DNA from 4 places in the Serratia rhizosphaerae genome. Region 4 is predicted to be linked to each of the others. Evidence: predicted binding sites of a transcription regulator. Region 4 holds the regulator's gene; each other region holds the start of a gene.
The links. Region 4 encodes CRP, which controls carbon source genes, mostly activating them, when cyclic AMP is high. Its sites were predicted from a motif close to ATGTGANNNNNNTCACAT; they were not measured.
Positions count from the first base shown of each region.

Region 1 (4,608 bases), 2.1 Mb from region 4:
GATGGCGCTGACCGGCATGGCAACCCTGCTGGCGGCCACCACCCACGCGCCGATTATGGCGGCGCTGATGGTGTTCGAGATGACCGGCGAATACACCCTGCTGCCCGGCATCCTGCTCTCCTGCGTGATCGCCACTACCATCTCCCGCGGGCTACGCCCGGTGTCGGTCTACCACAACGCTTAGCAAGCCAGCAGCGCGCTGATGTCCAGATAATGGGCCAGTTCGCGCTGTTCCGCGCGCGGCAGGTAAGGAATTTCCCCCAACAGCGGCGCCGCAATCCGCTGCTGTAGGGCATCAATGGTTTCCGCATAGTGCGCCAGCCCCGGATTGATGCGGTTGGCGACCCAGCCCAGCAGCGGCAGGCCGGCATGGGCGATCGCCTGCGCGGTCAACAGCGCATGGCTGACGCAGCCTTCCTTGATCCCCACCACCAACACCACCGGCAGCTGCTCTTGCACCACCCAGTCGGCGTACGGGCGCAGATCGCTCATCAGCACCTGCCAGCCGCCGCTGCCCTCAACCACCACCACCTCGGCTTTTTCCGCTATCTGCGTCAGGCCGCGGCTCATCACCTCGTAATTGACGCCATCGCTGGCGTGGGCATGAAAGACTTCATCCAGGCAGGTGATCGGATTGATCTCCTCATAGCTCAGCGGTACGCAGGAAGAGGCTTGCAACACCAAAGCGTCTTTATTGCGAATGCCCTCGCTGGTTTCCTGACAACCCGCCGCAATAGGCTTATAGCCTACGGCGCTGCGCCCCTGCGCGGCCAAAGCCTGCAGTAAAGCGCGGGAAATCACCGTTTTACCCACAGAGGTATCCGTACCTGTAACAAATAAACGCTTTAACATGAATAAAATGCCCCGGAATGTTCCGTTAACCAAAAGAAATGCCACCACGGCGGCGGAAGGTAGAACGGAGAAATTTTAGGGGATACGTAATGCGGGCAGCTTGAGATAGCTCAATATTTTGTCGTTAAACAATAACAAGTTCTGATACAAGTCGGCATAAAGACGGTGAAATCGTCATCCCTGCAACAGTTTCACCAGCAGTGAACCGTTGTACAGCGCCTCTTTCACCAGTGCCGCACCGGGCATAGTGCCCTGGTTGAAAAATTGCGTGGACTCAACCTGTAGCGCCTGACTATAGATTGGTAAGGATTGCTGCTGAATGCAGGACACGATGGCAGGATGCAGAATTTCCGCCGCACGGTTGAGCGGCGAACCAATCAGGATCTTTTCCGGATTAAACAGATTGACCATTATCGCCAAAATGCGCCCGACGCTGTGCCCGACGCTTAAAATAATATCTTTTGCCAGCTGATCGCCGGTCAGCGCCGCGTCGCACAGGGATTCCACCGTCAGCGGCTGGCCGCGCAGCGTGGAATTCGCCGAGAGCTGCAGGCGCTGCTGGGCCATCTCCAGCATGTTTTCAGTGCTGGCCACCGTTTCCAGGCAGCCGTGATTGCCGCAGTAACAACGCTTGCCGTAAGGGTCGATCTGGGTATGGCCAATCTCCACCACCCGCTGACTACCGGTGTGCAACACCCGCCCGCCGGTAATCACTCCCGCGCCGACGTTATGGTCAATCACCACCTGAATCACATTCTGACAGCCGCGCGAGGCCCCGTACAGCGCCTCGGCCATGGTCCAGGCGCCGATGTCATGCTGCAGGAACACCGGCAAACCGGTGCGGGACGACAGCGCCGGCCCCAGCGGCATATCTTCCACCGCATAAAACGGCATGCGGTGCACAATGCCGTTGGCCGCATCGATCATGCCTGGCAAGGTGATGGCGATCGCCGTCAGGCGCTCCAGGCGACGCTGATGGCGGCTGAAGAATTGATCGACTTCCGTCAGAATACGCGTCAACAGCGGCTCCTCATGCTCCGCCGCCAGCGGCAGTTGCTCTTCCACCACCATTTTGCTGCTGAGATCGCGCAGCGCCAGCGTGATGCCGCCGCGGCTGATGCGTGCAGACAGATAGTGCCAGGCCTCGCTATCCAGCTCCAGCCCGACGGCCGGACGGCCGCGGCTGCCGACCTCCTGATATTCGGTCTCTCTGACCAGGTGGGCTTCCAGCAGTTCGCGCACGATTTTGGTGATGCTGGCGGGCGCCAACTGGGCACGTTTTGACAGTTCAATTCGCGAAATCGGCCCGTGCTGATCGATCAGTCGGTACACCGCCCCTGCATTTGTTTGTTTGATCTGATCAATATGCCCAGGCTGAGCGTCCGCAATCACAAACCGGCTCCTACTATTTTTCGCGCTGCTAAATAAAGACTAAAGGGTATGGTGGAGCTTTTATAATAAAGCGTCAACTATTTGATTCGTTATGTGATTAGCAGCACAAATTCCGCTTTGTTTCAGTGAAGTTCATCGTATTTACGCCGGTTAAACCGGCGCTTCGGCGCGCGCCAACACCATTTGCATCAGCGTGCGGGCGGCGGCGGTTAACGGCCGCTGGCGATGGTGCACCAGCCACACTTCGGTTTGCGCCTGCGGTTCGGCCAGCGGCAGGTATGTTACGCCGTCAAGCTTCACCCGGCCGAACGAAGCCGGCAGGATGGAAATCCCCAACCCGGCGGACACCAGGCCGATAATGGTCATCGCCTCGCCCACTTCCTGCGTGATATACGGCGTGATGCCGGCGTTCTCCAACAGCAGCAGCGTTTCATCGTACAGCGCGGTGCCGACCTCACGCGAGAAAAACACAAACGGCTCCTGCGCCAGATGGCTAAAACGCAGAGCATCCGGCGCCAGCTGCGCCAGCGGGTGCCCTTCCGGCACCACGGCCAGCATCGGTTCGCGCAGCAGCAGCGTGTGCCGCAAGGCATCCGGCAACTTGGTATTGCGCATCACGCCCAGATCCAGCTCGCCGTTCAATAACGGTTCCAACTGTTGCTTGGTATTGATTTCACGCATTTTAATATGCACGTCGGGATGCTGCTGCCGGAATGCGCGCAGATTACGCGACACCGCGCCGATAAACGGCGCCGACGAGGTGAAACCGATGGTCAGTTCTCCCGATTCGCCGCGCTCCAGACGCGCCGCCTTTTCCGCCGCACGATTCACCTGGTCGATCACCTGCCAGGCCTCTTTCAGGAACATTTCGCCGGCCTGCGTCAGGCTGACGTTGCGGTTGTTGCGCGCCAGCAGGCGCGCGCCGACCATCTCTTCCAACGCCTGTATCTGCTGGCTGAGCGGCGGCTGCGAAATCCGCAGGCGCTGGGCGGCGCGGCCAAAGTGCAGCTCTTCCGCAACGGCGATAAAGTAACGCAGGTGGCGCAGTTCGATATTCATATTTAAAACGTCTCAATTTTAATTATTAATATATTAGACAAAAAATTCGCCACTCCCTATGATTTTATACAGCAACCATCGCTGTGTATTTCCGAAGTCCGGTAAGGAACCTGTGTGAATTCCCCAATGCGTTCTGCGGCCAAGACGCCGTCGACGCGGGCCGCCAATGATGAAACGGCGGCCGCTGCGCCAAAAACCCAACGCTCTTCGTTGAACAAACTCCCCTATATTGAACGCGGTACGCCGCAGTTTATGCGCGTGACGCTGGCGCTGTTTTCCGCCGGTCTGGCCACCTTCGCACTGCTGTACTGCGTACAGCCGATCCTGCCGGTGCTGTCGCAGGACTTCGGCATCTCTCCGGCCGAAAGCAGCCTGTCGCTCTCCTTCTCCACCGGGCTGCTGGCGATCGGCCTGATGTTTACCGGCCCGCTGTCCGACGCCATCGGCCGTAAATCGGTGATGGTGGTGGCGCTGCTGCTGGCGGCGGTGTGTACGCTGATCTGCGCGGTGATGACCAGTTGGCACGGCATTTTGCTGATGCGCGCGCTGATCGGGCTGTCCTTGAGCGGGCTGGCGGCGGTGGGCATGACCTACCTGAGCGAAGAGATTCACCCCAGCTTTGTGGCGTTCTCCATGGGGCTGTATATCAGCGGTAACTCCATCGGCGGCATGAGCGGCCGTTTGGTGACCGGCGTACTGACCGATTTCTTCTCCTGGCGAGTGTCGCTGGCGGTAATCGGTCTGTTCGCGCTGATCGCAGCTTTTGTGTTCTGGCGCATTCTGCCGGCCTCTAAACATTTTCGCGCCAGTTCGCTGCGCCCGCGCACGCTGATGATCAACTTCAAGCTGCACTGGCACGATAAAGGGCTGCCGCTGCTGTTTGCCGAAGGTTTTCTGCTGATGGGCAGCTTTGTCACTCTGTTCAACTACATCGGCTATCGGCTGCTGGCAAACCCTTACCACCTGAGCCAGGCGATTGTCGGCCTGCTGTCGGTGGTGTATCTCACCGGTTCTTACAGTTCGCCGAAAGCCGGCGCGATGACGGCGCGTTTTGGCCGCGGCCCGGTGCTGCTGGGATCGATCCTGATTATGCTGAGCGGCATTCTGCTCACCGCGCTGGCGCCGGTGGCGGTGATCTTTGTCGGCATGATGCTGTTTACCGCCGGCTTCTTCGCCGCCCACTCGGTGGCCAGCAGTTGGATTGGCCGCCGCGCGCGCCGCGCCAAAGGCCAGGCCTCCTCGCTGTATCTGTTCAGCTATTACGCCGGATCCAGCGTCGCCGGCACGCTCGGCGGCGTGTTCTGG
Region 1 covers NZ_CP041764.1:4,569,939-4,574,546, reverse strand. Annotated here, with positions in the region: gene clcB (voltage-gated ClC-type chloride channel ClcB) at 1-184, shown strand, start outside; gene bioD (dethiobiotin synthase) at 181-852, opposite strand; gene mlc (sugar metabolism global transcriptional regulator Mlc) at 1,027-2,244, opposite strand; gene FO014_RS21300 (LysR family transcriptional regulator) at 2,395-3,303, opposite strand; gene FO014_RS21295 (MFS transporter) at 3,430-4,608, shown strand, end outside.
Region 1: a site for CRP is predicted at 2,336-2,353, ahead of mlc (sugar metabolism global transcriptional regulator Mlc). Genes of this name have one in related genera too.

Region 2 (4,608 bases), 170 kb from region 4:
ATGCCGGTGGTGTTGGGTGCCGGCTGGCCGGGCGTGCTGCTGCATGAAGCGGTCGGTCACGGCCTGGAGGGGGACTTCAACCGCCGCGGCTCGTCGGTCTTCAGCGGACAGATGGGGCAGTTGGTGGCGTCGGAGCTTTGCACCGTGGTGGATGACGGCACCATGCAGGGACGTCGCGGTTCGCTGGCTATCGATGATGAAGGCGTGCCCGGCCAGTATAACGTGCTGATCGAAAACGGCGTGCTGAAAGGCTATATGCAGGACAAACTGAATGCGCGTCTGATGGGCGTGGCACCGACCGGTAACGGCCGCCGCGAATCTTATGCGCACCTGCCGATGCCGCGCATGACCAACACCTACATGCTGGCGGGCCAGTCGACGCCGGAAGAGATTATCGCCAGCGTGGAGTACGGCCTGTATGCGCCGAACTTTGGCGGCGGGCAGGTGGATATCACCTCCGGCAAGTTCGTTTTCTCCACCTCCGAGGCTTACCTGATCGAGAAAGGGCGCATCACCAAACCGGTGAAAGGCGCGACGCTGATCGGCTCCGGCATTGAAGCGATGCAGCAAATCTCGATGGTCGGCAACGATCTGGCGCTGGATAAAGGCGTCGGCGTCTGCGGTAAAGAGGGGCAGAGCGTGCCGGTGGGCGTCGGCCAGCCGACGCTGAAGCTGGATAACCTGACGGTGGGTGGCACGGCGTAAGCGCCCAGGCCGCCGTGTCATCCGTCTGATATGCCGGTCAGCCCAGTCTGACCGGTATTTTTTGTCTTTTATTACCGGCGTGTCAGCGGTAGCCCTGATAAAGCTCGCCGACTTTTTGGAAGTATTCGGTCAGGTAGTTGATGCATACCTGCACTTTCAGCGGCAGTTTGTCCTTTTCGGTATACAGCGCATACACCGGGCGCGGATCGGAATGGTAGCGTTTGAACAGAATCTCCACTTCGCCGCGTTTGATTTCGTCGATCACCCACATCAACGGCGCATAGGCGATGCCGGCGCCGGCTTTCAGCCAGCGGATCATGGTTTGTGAGTCGTTGGTGACAAAGCGCCCCTGCGGCGAAATGCGCGTGCTGATGCCCTCCGGGGCAATCAGTTCAAACTCGCTGTCCGGCCGCACGCTGTACTCCAGCCAGGAAAAATTCACCATATCGCTGGGAGTGCGCGGCGTGCCGTGTGCGGCCAGGTAACTTTTGGCGGCGCATACCACCATCGGCATCGAGCCCAGCCGCTTGGAGAACAGGCTGGAATCCTGCAGCGCGCCGACGCGGATCACCACGTCCAGCCCGTCGGCGATCAGATCGGGCGCCGGAATACCGGTGACCAGATTCACCTTCAGGCCGGGGTACTCCTTCAGCATATCGGCGGTCATGGTGGCCAGTACGTTTTGCGCCATGGTTGAAGAGCTGCCGATGCGTAAGTTGCCGGTCGGCGTATTATTAAAGGCGTACAGCTGCTCGTGCACTTCGTTGGCTTCCAGCAGCATGCGGCGGCAGCCCTGATAATAGATTTTACCCGCTTCCGTCAGGCCGATGCTGCGCGTGCTGCGGTTGAGCAGCTTGACCTGCAAATCATTTTCCAGTTTGGACACTGTCTGGCTGATGGAGGATACGCTCATGCCTAACTGGCGCGCGGCGGCGGTAAATGAACCGCACTCAACCACTTTGGCGTATACCGACATCCGTTTTAGTCTTTCCATTATTCACTCTGGCTTAAAAGTGATTTAGATCACAGATTGTTGATGACTTGATAGTAAGCAGGCTAATATAACCAGTGCCGGGTGTAAAAACTTGTGCGCAGAAGCGCGGTATTCAGATGCTGCGTGATGTGCCCGTTGCAGCGTGACCCGGTTGCCCTCGCACTTTCTAATCGCGGATGTATGCCTTGAGTTTAACCTTTTTTCAGGTTTATAGCCTGGACAACCTGTCTGGGCATGAGTTGTGGCGCGCATTCGCTAAAATGTAAATATAATGTGAATGAATATGAGTAAGACGTGTCTTCCCCGGCGTAGTAAACAATAAGGAAAAAATGATGAGTTTGCTTCCGGTGATGGTTATCTTCGGACTGTCGTTTCCCCCGGTTTTTTTCGAGCTGATCGTGTCGCTGGCGCTGTTTTTTGTGCTGCGTCGACTGTTACAGCCGACCGGTATTTATGATTTTGTCTGGCATCCGGCGCTGTTCAATAGCGCGCTGTATTGCTGCCTGTTTTATCTGATTTCGTGTCTTTTTGTTTGAGGTCGCTGTGAAAACATTTTCAATAAAAATAGCCAGAATCGCGATCACTCTGATTCTTGTCCTGCTGGGGATTATCGCCGTCTTCAAGGCCTGGGTGTTTTATACCGAATCGCCGTGGACGCGTGACGCCAAATTTACCGCCGATGTGGTGGCGATCGCGCCGGACGTCAGCGGTCTGCTGAGCGATGTGCTGGTGACGGACAACCAACTGGTGAAAAAGGGCCAGGTGCTGTTTGTGGTCGACCAGCCGCGCTATCAGCAGGCGTTGGCGGAAGCCAGCGCCGACGTGGCGTATTACCAGGCGCTGAGCGCAGAGAAAAAGCGTGAGGCGAGCCGTCGCGTGCGTCTGGGCGTTGACGCCATGTCGCGCGAAGAGATTGAACAGGCCAGCAACGCGCTGGAGACCGCACAGCACCAGCTGGCGAAAGCGATCGCGGTGCGCGATCAGGCCAAACTCGATCTGGAGCGTACCACGGTGCGTGCGCCGGCGGACGGCTGGATAACCAACCTGACCGTGCACGCCGGCGATTTTATTACCCGCGGCTCCACCGCGGTGGCGCTGGTGAAAAAGAACACCTTCTATATTCTGGCCTATATGGAAGAGACCAAGCTGCACGGCCTGAACCGCGGCGACCGCGCGGAGATTACTCCGCTTGGCAGTAACCGCATTATGCACGGTACGGTGGACAGCGTGGCGGCGGCGGTGAACAACAGCAGCAGCAGCAATGACAGCAAAGGGCTGGCTGCCATCGACAGCAACCTGGAGTGGGTGCGTCTGGCGCAGCGCGTGCCGGTAAAAATCATGCTGGATGCGAAAGACCAGCAGCATCCGTACCCTGCCGGCACGACGGCCACCGTGGTGATCACCGGTCAGAACGACCGCGATAGCGACCGCGAGTCGCCGTTCGTCAAGCTGATGCACCGGCTGCGTGAGTTCGGTTAATGAATAACCCAACCTTTATCCGCTTGAGATTTGCGTTCAAACTGAGTTTTGCGATCGTCTTCGCGCTGTTTGTCGGCTTCCATCTCAACCTGGAAACGCCGCGCTGGTCGGCAATGACCGCCGCCATCGTCGCCGCCGGCCCGGCCTTTGCCGCCGGCGGCGAGCCGTTTTCCGGCGCTATCCGCTACCGCGGCTGGCTGCGTATTATCGGTACGTTTATCGGCTGCTTTGTCGGCCTGTTGATTATCGTCACCACCGCGCGTGCGCCGGTGGTGATGCTGCTGCTGTGCTGCATCTGGGCCGGCGTCTGCACCTGGATCTCATCGCTGATCAAGGTGGAAAACTCTTACGCCTGGGGGCTGGCGGGCTATACCGCGCTGATCATTATCGTCACGGTGGCCACCAGCGAGTCGCACCTGCTGGAGGCGCCGCAGTTCGCCGTGGAGCGCTGCAGCGAGATCGTGCTGGGGATCGTCAGCGCGGTGCTGGCGGATCTCTTGTTCTCCCCGCGCTCGATCAAACAGGATATCGACCGGGCGGTGGATAACCTGCTGGTGCAGCAGTATAAACTGCTGCAGATGTGTATCAGTAATGCGGACAAGGAAGAGATCGACCGCGCCTGGGGCAACCTGGTGAAAGGCACCACCGCGCTGAACGGCATGCGCGCCAACCTGATGATGGAGTCCTCGCACTGGCAGAAGGTCAACCGCCGCGCGCGTGCGCTGCATACGCTGTCGCTGACGCTGATTACCCAGGCTTGCGAAACCTACCTGATTCTGCTCAACCATCCGGACGCGCTGAGCGAAAATCTGCGCGAACTGCTGATGGAGCCGGCGGAGACGCCGCAGGATATTCACCGCCGCATGAAAGTGATGCGTCAGGTGCTGACGGTGCATCGCACCGATGACACGCTGTTGACGGTATCCAGCTGGGTCGGCGCGGCGACCCGTTACCTGCTGCTGGCAAAAGGCGTTCATACCAACAGCAGCATCAGCGGCGTGGAGGAGGATATCCTCAGCACGGAAGTCGAAATCAAACCGGTTTCGGCAGAGGGACACCACGCGATGATTAACGGCCTGCGCACCTTTACCGCCACCGCGCTGGGCTGCCTGCTGTGGCTGTGGACCGGCTGGACCTCCGGCAGCGGCTTTATGGTGATTATCGCCGTTATCACCTCGCTGGCGATGCGCACGCCGAACCCGCGCATGGTGGCGATGGACTTTGTACTGGGCATGCTGGTGGCGATACCGCTGGGGGCGCTGTACTTTATGGTGATCATCCCGGCGACGCAGCAAAGCATTCTGCTGCTCTGTCTCAGTCTGGGATTACTGGCGTTTATTATCGGTATTGAGGTACAGAAGCGGCGGCTTGGTTCGCTGGGGACGCTGGCCGGCACCATCAATATTCTGGTGCTCAGCAACCCGATGGAG
Region 2 covers NZ_CP041764.1:2,629,004-2,633,611, forward strand. Annotated here, with positions in the region: gene tldD (metalloprotease TldD) at 1-705, shown strand, start outside; gene aaeR (HTH-type transcriptional activator AaeR) at 788-1,699, opposite strand; gene aaeX (p-hydroxybenzoic acid efflux pump operon protein AaeX) at 2,032-2,235, shown strand; gene aaeA (p-hydroxybenzoic acid efflux pump subunit AaeA) at 2,243-3,178, shown strand; gene aaeB (p-hydroxybenzoic acid efflux pump subunit AaeB) at 3,178-4,608, shown strand, end outside.
Region 2: a site for CRP is predicted at 1,717-1,734, ahead of aaeR (HTH-type transcriptional activator AaeR). Genes of this name have one in related genera too.

Region 3 (4,608 bases), 1.9 Mb from region 4:
ACGGCTACGCGGTGCGCCTGGGCGACCTCAACGCCAACGCCCCGTTGCCGGTGGCCGGCAAGGCGTTTGCCGGCGCCCCTTTCAATGACGCATGGCCCGCCCACAGCTGCGTGCGCATCATGACCGGCGCGCCGCTGCCGGCCGGCGCCGAAGCGGTGATTATGCAGGAGCAGGCGGAAGTGACCGACGACGGTGTGCGTTTCAACGCCGTGGTGCACGCCGGGCAGAATATCCGTCTGGCGGGCGAAGATATCCGCCAGGGCGCCAGCGTACTGCCCGCCGGGGTGAAGCTAGGCGCCGCGCAGCTGCCGCTGCTGGCCTCGCTGGGGATTGCCGAACTGCGTGTGATGCGCAAACTGAAAGTGGCGGTGTTTTCCACCGGCGACGAGCTGCAGCCGGTCGGCCAGCCGCTGCAGGAAGGCCAGATTTACGACACCAACCGTTTTGCCGTGCGCCTGATGCTGGAACAGCTGGGCTGCGAGGTGCTTGACCTCGGCATTATCCGCGACGATCAGACGGCGCTGCGCGCTGCCTTCAACCAGGCCGACAGTGAGGCCGATGTGGTGATCAGCAGCGGCGGCGTCTCCGTCGGCGAGGCCGATTACACCAAACAGATGCTCGACGAACTGGGCGAGGTCGGCTTCTGGAAGCTGGCGATCAAACCGGGCAAACCGTTCGCCTTCGGTAAACTGCAGCACGCCTGGTTCTGCGGCCTGCCGGGCAACCCGGTCTCCGCGGCGTTGACCTTCTATCAGCTGGTGCAGCCGCTGCTGGCAAAACTGGCCGGCCACAGCGAATGGCGTATGCCGCCACGCCTGCGCGCCCGCGCCCTGACGCCGCTGAAGAAATCGCCGGGCCGCCTCGACTTTCAGCGCGGGCTGTTCGCCAGCAATGCGCAGGGTGAACTGGAAGTCAGCACCACCGGCCACCAAGGCTCGCACGTGTTCAGCTCCTTCAGCCAGGGCAACTGCTTTATCGTGCTGGAGCGTGAACGCGGCGCCGTTGCCGCCGGCGAGATGGTGGAGATCGAGCCGTTTAATGCGCTGCTGAGGAGCTGATCATGCTGCCGGAATTAACCGATGCCGAAACCCTGCGCTACAACCGCCAGATCGTCCTGCGCGGCTTCGACTTCGACGGGCAGGAGCAGCTGAAAGCCTCCCATGCACTGATCATCGGCCTGGGCGGGTTAGGCTGCGCGGCGGCGCCTTACCTGGCCGCCGCCGGCGTCGGCCGGCTGACGCTGGTGGATTTCGACAGCGTGGCGCTCTCCAACCTGCAGCGCCAGATCCTGCACAGCGACCAGCGCATCGGCATAAGCAAGGTGGCCTCGGCCCGACAAACGCTGGTCGAAGTGAATCCGCACGTGGCGATCGACACCGTGGACAAGCAACCGGACGATGAACAGATGGCGGCGCTGATCGCCGCCTGCGACGTGGTGCTGGACTGCACCGATAACGTCGCCACCCGCGATCAGCTGAACCGCCTGTGCCACGCGCAGCGCAAGCCGCTTGTTTCCGGCGCGGCCATCCGTATGGAGGGCCAGCTGAGCGTGTTCACCTATCAGCCGGGCGAGCCATGCTACCGCTGTCTGAGCCGGCTGTTCGGCGACACCGCGCTGACCTGCGTGGAAGCCGGCGTGATGGCGCCGCTGGTCGGCACCATCGGCAGCCTGCAGGCGATGGAAGCCATCAAACTGCTGACCCGTTACGGGCAACCGCTGGTGGGAAAACTGCTGATGTTTGACGCCATGAGCATGCAGTTCCGCGAAATGAAACTGCCGAAGAACCCGCAGTGCGAGGTGTGCGGCGCAGAGGCCGAATAAGCGGGGAAAAGAGAGAGACGGCGCGGCGGGCGCCTGAAGTGCACCCGCCGCGCCGTTAATCCGTCAGGGGATTAGGCAATACCCTGGCTACGCAGATAGTCTTCGTAGTTGCCGGTAAAGTCGATCACCTTGTTCGGGGTGATTTCCAGAATGCGCGTTGCCAGCGAGCTGACGAACTCACGGTCGTGGGAAACGAAGATCAGCGTGCCTTCATACATTTCCAACGCCATGTTCAGCGATTCAATGGATTCCATATCCAGGTGGTTGGTCGGCTCATCCATAATCAGGATATTAGGACGCTGCATCATCAGCTTGCCAAACAGCATACGCCCCTTCTCACCACCGGACAGCACCTTCACTTTCTTCTTGATATCGTCCTGGCTGAACAGCAGACGGCCAAGCACGCTGCGCACCGCCTGCTCGTCTTCGTTCTCCTGCTTCCACTGGCTCATCCAGTCGAATACCGTCAGCGTCTCATCGAACTCATATTCGTGATCCTGGGCGTAGTAACCAATCTTGGCGTTTTCCGACCATTTGACGCTGCCGTTGTCCGGCTGCATATCGCCCACCAGCGTTTTCAGCAATGTGGTTTTGCCGATACCGTTGGTACCCAGCACCGCGACCTTCTCGCCGACTTCCAGCATCAGGTTCAGCTTGTTGAACAACGGACCGTTGTCGAAGCCCTTGGTCAGCGCTTCCACTTCCAGCGCGTTGCGGAACAGCTTCTTGTTCTGCTCGAAGCGGATAAACGGGTTCTGACGGCTGGAGGCTTTTACCTCGTCCAGCTGGATCTTATCGATCTGACGTGCGCGCGAGGTGGCCTGCTTGGACTTGGAGGCGTTGGCGCTGAAGCGACTGACGAACGACTGCAGCTCGGCAATCTGCGCCTTCTTCTTGGCGTTGTCCGCCAGCAGACGTTCGCGCGCCTGGGTGGCCGCCGTCATATATTCGTCGTAGTTGCCCGGGTAGACACGCAGTTCGCCGTAGTCCAGATCCGCCATATGGGTGCACACCATATTCAGGAAGTGACGGTCGTGCGAAATGATGATCATGGTGCTGTTGCGTTCGTTCAGCACCTGCTCCAGCCAGCGGATGGTGTCGATATCCAGGTTGTTGGTCGGTTCGTCGAGCAGCAGAATTTCCGGATCGGAGAACAGCGCCTGCGCCAACAGCACGCGCAGTTTCCAGCCCGGGGCGATCTCGCTCATCGGGCCGTAGTGTTGTTCCACCGGAATGCCGACGCCCAGCAGCAGCTCGCCGGCGCGCGCTTCGGCGCTGTAGCCGTCCATCTCGCCGTAGGCAACTTCCAGATCGGCCACTTTATAGCCGTCTTCTTCGCTCATTTCCGGCAGCGCGTAGATGCGGTCGCGCTCTTCTTTCACTTCCCACAGCTCGGTGTGGCCCATGATCACGGTATCGAGCACGCTGTACTGCTCAAAGGCGAACTGATCCTGACGCAGCTTACCCAGACGCTCATTCGGGTCGAGCGCAACGTTGCCGCCGCTCGGCACCAGATCGCCGCCGAGGATCTTCATAAAGGTGGATTTGCCGCAGCCGTTGGCGCCGATCAAACCATAACGGTTACCGCCGCCAAACTTGACGGAAATGTTTTCAAACAGCGGCTTACTGCCGAACTGCATAGTGATGTTGTTAGTACTTAACACAACGCTCGCTCTTAATTGGGAATGTGATTTGGCGCGCATTATGCCACAACGGGCCGCCGGGATCGCCCATAGTGTGTTCATTTTTACCACACGCGGCCAGTGAGGGGGAATGACGCATGGCTGACAATGTGGATTAGCCGATGGTGAGCGACGAAACGTGCTGCCGGTGGCGTGCTGCTACGGAGGCTGACGTGCGATTGGGTGCTGGCCGATCCGACGGGGAAGTTCGCTCGCGATAAAAGCGTTAATTACCGGTACTCATAGCTAACCACTTCGCCGTTATCCGTCAGCAGATAGTCGCCGCCACTGTATGTCGTAAAATGGATTCGGTTGCGACTATCGTTATTGACTGAAAAAACCACCTCCTTTTCAATACAATTAACCTTGGTCTTCATATCGTCAAAGCAGCGTCTGTCATACTTGCCCTCCTCTTTATAGCCATCCCCAAATAGCCAGAATGTGATGTAGAAGTTGCCATCGGGCGCCGGTTTCGGAACGCCGTAGCGCTCTTTCAGCCTATCCTTATTTTTCATCCACCAAGATATTTTTCCCTTATCGGTAAGTGGAAAACTCTTGACTAACACAGCGCTAAAATCATCATCCTGATGAACGGCAACGATCTCTACCGGTCGCAAAAGAAGCCAAAAAGCATAACCAATTAACACACCGGCCATCACTAACAGGACTAACTTAACCCTCATATCCATAGATCTTATCGACACGGCTTTCCTCCCTGATTCTCCCATGCAGAATAAAGATAAATCATCATCCTTAGTCTATATTTACCTTTGCTATCTTACCGTTTTTATCGATTCGGTATATCCCACCATCCGCAAAGAAAACAACACCCAGATTTTTACTTTTACTCACAGAGAAAACGATATCCTTCTCAATACAGTTAACCCTTGTCTTCATATCATCAAAGCACAACCTGTCGTACTTACCTTCCTCTTTATAGCCGTCACCAAACAACCAAAAATTCACGCTAAAATTACCATAGGATGCCGGTTTGGGGATGCCATAGCGCTCTTTTAGCATATCCTTATGCTGCAACCACCACTCTATTTTTCCCCTGGTAGTAAACGGAAAGTTTTTGACCAACACTGAGCTAAAGTGCCCATC
Region 3 covers NZ_CP041764.1:588,548-593,155, forward strand. Annotated here, with positions in the region: gene moeA (molybdopterin molybdotransferase MoeA) at 1-1,058, shown strand, start outside; gene moeB (molybdopterin-synthase adenylyltransferase MoeB) at 1,061-1,822, shown strand; gene FO014_RS02730 (ABC-F family ATPase) at 1,894-3,462, opposite strand; gene FO014_RS02735 (DUF943 family protein) at 3,735-4,193, opposite strand; gene FO014_RS02740 (DUF943 family protein) at 4,258-4,608, opposite strand, start outside.
Region 3: a site for CRP is predicted at 3,508-3,525, ahead of FO014_RS02730 (ABC-F family ATPase). Genes of this name have one in related genera too.

Region 4 (4,608 bases):
ACCGCCATGCTGCTGCTGATCGATAACTACGACTCTTTTACCTACAACCTTTATCAATACTTTTGCGAGCTTGGCGCCGAGGTGCTGGTAAAGCGCAATGATGAACTGCAGCTGGCCGATATTGACAGGCTGGCGCCGCAGCATCTGGTGATCTCCCCCGGCCCCTGCACGCCGAACGAGGCCGGTATTTCGCTGGCGGCCATTACGCATTTTGCCGGTAAGCTGCCGATTCTCGGCGTCTGTCTGGGGCATCAGGCATTGGGGCAGGCATTCGGCGCCGATGTGGTGCGCGCGCGCGAAGTGATGCACGGCAAAACCTCGGCAATTCGCCATACGGACCGCGGCGTTTTTCGCGGGCTGAACAATCCTCTGACGGTAACGCGCTACCATTCGCTGGTGCTGGACGCAGCAACGCTGCCGGACTGTTTTGAGGTTACCGCCTGGAGCGAGCGTGACGGCGTACGCGATGAGATTATGGGGATTCGCCACCGCACACTGGCGCTGGAAGGGGTGCAGTTCCATCCGGAGAGCATCCTTAGCGAGCAGGGGCACGTGCTGCTGAGTAATTTCCTTAAAAGTTAATCGGTTATAAATTTTTCGTTATGATTGGCGATTTTGGTTTGCCCTTAATTGGTTTTTTATGCATATTTTGTGATTATATTGTCACTTTGCTGGCGCTATTAAAAAACCAATCTCTTGAGGTGGAACCCAATAATGACGGAAAAATACGCGGTGAACCGCAGCACGTACGATAAGGTGATTTTGCCGGTTTATGCACCGGCGCAGTTTGTGCCGGTCAAAGGTCTGGGCAGCCGCGTGTGGGACAGCGAAGGGAAGGAGTATATCGACTTCTCCGGCGGCATCGCCGTAACTGCGCTGGGCCACTGCCACCCGGCATTGGTGGCGGCGCTGCAGCAGCAAAGCGAAACCCTGTGGCATACCAGTAATGTGTTCACCAATGAGCCGGCGCTGCGTTTGGCCAGCAAACTGATTGACGCCACCTTTGCCGATCGGGTCTTTTTCGCCAACTCCGGCGCGGAGGCCAACGAAGCGGCCTTCAAACTGGCGCGCCACTATGCCATTACCCGTCACAGCCCGTACAAAACCAAAATTATCGCCTTCTATAACGCCTTCCACGGCCGGACGCTGTTTACCGTCTCGGTCGGCGGGCAGGCAAAGTATTCCGACGGCTTCGGGCCAAAGCCGGCCGATATTGTGCATGTGCCGTACAACGATCTGGCGGCGGTCAAGGCGGTGATGGATGACAGCACTTGCGCGGTAGTGATGGAGCCGATTCAGGGCGAAGGCGGCATTACGCCGGTGGACGCCGAGTTCCTACAGGGCGTGCGCGCTCTGTGCGATAAGCACCAGGCGCTGCTGGTGTTTGATGAGGTGCAGAGCGGCATGGGGCGTACCGGCAAGCTGTTCGCCTATATGCATTACGGCGTGACGCCGGATATTTTGACCACCGCTAAAGCGCTGGGCGGCGGCTTCCCGGTCAGCGCGATGCTGACCAGCGAGGAGATTGCCTCTGCCATGCAGGTCGGCACGCACGGCACCACCTACGGCGGCAACCCGTTGGCCTGCGCGGTGGCCGAGGCGGCGCTGGACGTGATCAACACGCCGCAGGTGCTGGACGGTATCGCGCAGCGTCATGCGCTCTACGTGGAGAAACTGCAGCAGTTGGCCGACAAGTACGGTATTTTCAGCGATATTCGCGGCATGGGGCTGTTGATCGGCGCCGAGCTGAGTGCGGCTTACCAGAATAAGGCGCGGGATTTCCTGGCCGCCGCCGCCGCGCATGGCGTGATGATTCTGAACGCCGGGCCTAACGTTATCCGCTTTGCGCCGTCATTGGTGGTAGAGCTGCAGGATATTGAAGAGGGGATGGCGCGTTTTGAACGTGCGGTGCAGGATGTGGTGAATGCGGTATAAGCCGCTACCGGCATAAAAAACGGCGCGAATGCGCCGTTTTCTGATTAATTAACGCGTGCCATAAACAACAATGGTTTTGCCGTGCGCGGAGATCAGGTTTTGATCTTCCAGCATTTTCAGGATACGGCCGACCGTTTCGCGTGAACAACCGACGATTTGACCAATTTCCTGACGCGTGATTTTAATTTGCATACCGTCAGGGTGGGTCATGGCGTCCGGCTGTTTCGCCAGGTTCAGCAGGGTTTGCGCAATGCGGCCGGTAACGTCAAGGAAGGCGAGGTTCCCCACTTTCTCTGAGGTGACCTGCAGGCGGCTGGCCATTTGCGCGGAAAGGCGCATCAGAATATCCGGGTTGACCTGGATCAGCTGACGGAATTTCTTATAGGAAATTTCAGCTACTTCACAGGCGGTTTTCGCTCTCACCCAGGCGCTGCGCTCCTGGCCTTCTTCAAATAATCCAAGCTCGCCGATGAAATCCCCCTGGTTGAGATAGGACAGGATCATCTCTTTGCCTTCTTCATCTTTAATCAGCACCGCAACGGAGCCTTTCACGATGTAGTAGAGCGTTTCAGCCTTTTCACCTTGGTGAATCAGCGTACTTTTGGATGGATATTTGTGGATATGGCAATGAGACAGGAACCATTCGAGAGTCGGGTCTGTTTGCGGTTTGCCGAGAACCATTCGCTATTATCCTCTGTTGTAATCGCTGCCTTTGTAACACAGGGATCGGAGCTCCCTGTTAAACGCGTTGATAACCGGTAATGCATGCGGGCTATAAACAGGTTTTGAGGCGTGCCGTAAAATACGCTATTGCCCTAGCATATTAACTTGCTGTCAGTGCTGCAAGCTACATTCTGTTAACATCTCATTTAAGATGCTTTCCTTGGGCAGATCCCTGAAAGTCGGTGTCCAAAAAGAGTTATTGCGGTTTGTTTGTAGCATAGAGTGAGGCGAGTGTCTTCTGTTGTCTCGCTTCAGCATGACCGGCATCAGGTTCCATTGCCAGTTTCAGCGCGAAAGCGTAGTCTGATTTTAAGAAATTAACCGGAGTGAGCAGTATGCAGGCAAGAGTGAAATGGGTGGAAGGATTGACCTTCCTCGGTGAGTCCGCGTCAGGTCATCAGGTGTTAATGGATGGTAGCGCCGGGGAAAAGGCGCCGAGTCCGATGGAGATGGTGCTGATGTCGGTGGGCGGTTGCAGCGCGATCGATGTGGTGTCGATTCTGCAAAAGGGCCGCAATGACGTGCGTGACTGCGAGGTGAAACTCAGCTCGCAGCGGCGGGATGAGGCGCCGCGTACTTTTACCGCGATCAATCTGCACTTTATCGTCAGCGGTAAAGGGTTGAGTGACAAGGTGGTGGAGCGTGCGGTCAACCTGTCTGCTGAAAAGTACTGCTCGGTATCGCTGATGTTGAGTCAGGCGGCAACGGTGACCCACAGTTTCGAAATCCGCGTGGTGGAATAAGTTTACCAGGCGTAGCGCTGACACTGGCCGTGCAGCAAATCCAGCAAACGCCGCGCCGTTACGGTTAGCGGCGATCTCTGCGAATAGAGCACGCAATACTGCGCCTGCGGCAGGGTATCAATCGGCAGCGTGACCACCTGTTCCTGCAAATGCAGCGGACGCGCCATCGCGCGCGCCACAATGGTCAGGTAGTCAGACGCCAGCACCATATTCAGGCCGCAGATGACAGAGTCCGAGCGCACCGGCGGCGTTTCCAGCTGTTGATAAAAATCACCCAGCACGGATTGCAGATGCTGGTAATAGCCCATATCGGTTTCCGGCAGCAGCCATTTGGCCTGGCGCAGCGCATCCAGCGAGCGAGCGTTGGCCAGCGGATGACCGCGGCGGGCGACGATGCAAAATGACGCATTGAACAGCGGCTCGCGCACCAGATCTTCTAAAGGCAGTTCCGGACTGATGGAACCGACGGCGAAATCCAGCCGGCCTTCGCGCAGCGCGGGCAGCAGGGTGGAGAGCTGGGCTTCCTGCAGCACCAGATTTACCTGCGGGAACTGTTTTCGGAACGCGTCGGCCAGCATCGGCAGCACCGTCAGCGCCAGCAGTGAAGAAAGCCCCATCGCCACTGTCCCCTGTGAGTGTTGGCTGATCTGCTGAATCTCATCCGCCGCACGCTGCAGCTCTTCCAGAATAAACTGCATCCGCACCGCGAAAATGCGACCGCTTTCGGTCAGGGTCATGCCCTGATTGCTGCGAATAATCAGCTGCGTGTCCAACGCCTGTTCCAGTTCACGCAGGCTGCGGCTGACCGCCGGCTGGGATTGCTGCAGCGCGCGCGCCGCGCCGCGAATGCTGCCGCTGCGAATCACCTGCTGAAAAACCCGAAGCTGCTGCAATTTTGGCAGGTAGCGCACGTTCATCTCCCTATCAGTAAAAACTATCACCCTGAACAAAATTGCATCTTATGCCGCCAAGGTAAAGACGCTAACGTCATTAGTGGCGACTTAAGTCGCTGTTATTAAAACTATAAGTGATAAGGATCACAATTTCGTTGATGCAGCCCGTCTGCCGACGTGCAATACAGGGGAGTCCAGCCATGAAGCCGCGAGCTTTAATGATTTTTTTGCTTTTTGTCGGTTATGTGATTGTTTATATAGATAAAACTGTGATGGGGTTTGCCCTGTTGCCGATTGAGCGTGAATTTAATCTG
Region 4 covers NZ_CP041764.1:2,456,322-2,460,929, forward strand. Annotated here, with positions in the region: gene FO014_RS11365 (aminodeoxychorismate synthase component II) at 7-582, shown strand; gene argD (bifunctional acetylornithine/succinyldiaminopimelate transaminase) at 715-1,935, shown strand; gene crp (cAMP-activated global transcriptional regulator CRP) at 1,984-2,616, opposite strand; gene FO014_RS11380 (OsmC family protein) at 2,994-3,401, shown strand; gene FO014_RS11385 (LysR substrate-binding domain-containing protein) at 3,404-4,312, opposite strand; gene FO014_RS11390 (MFS transporter) at 4,567-4,608, shown strand, end outside.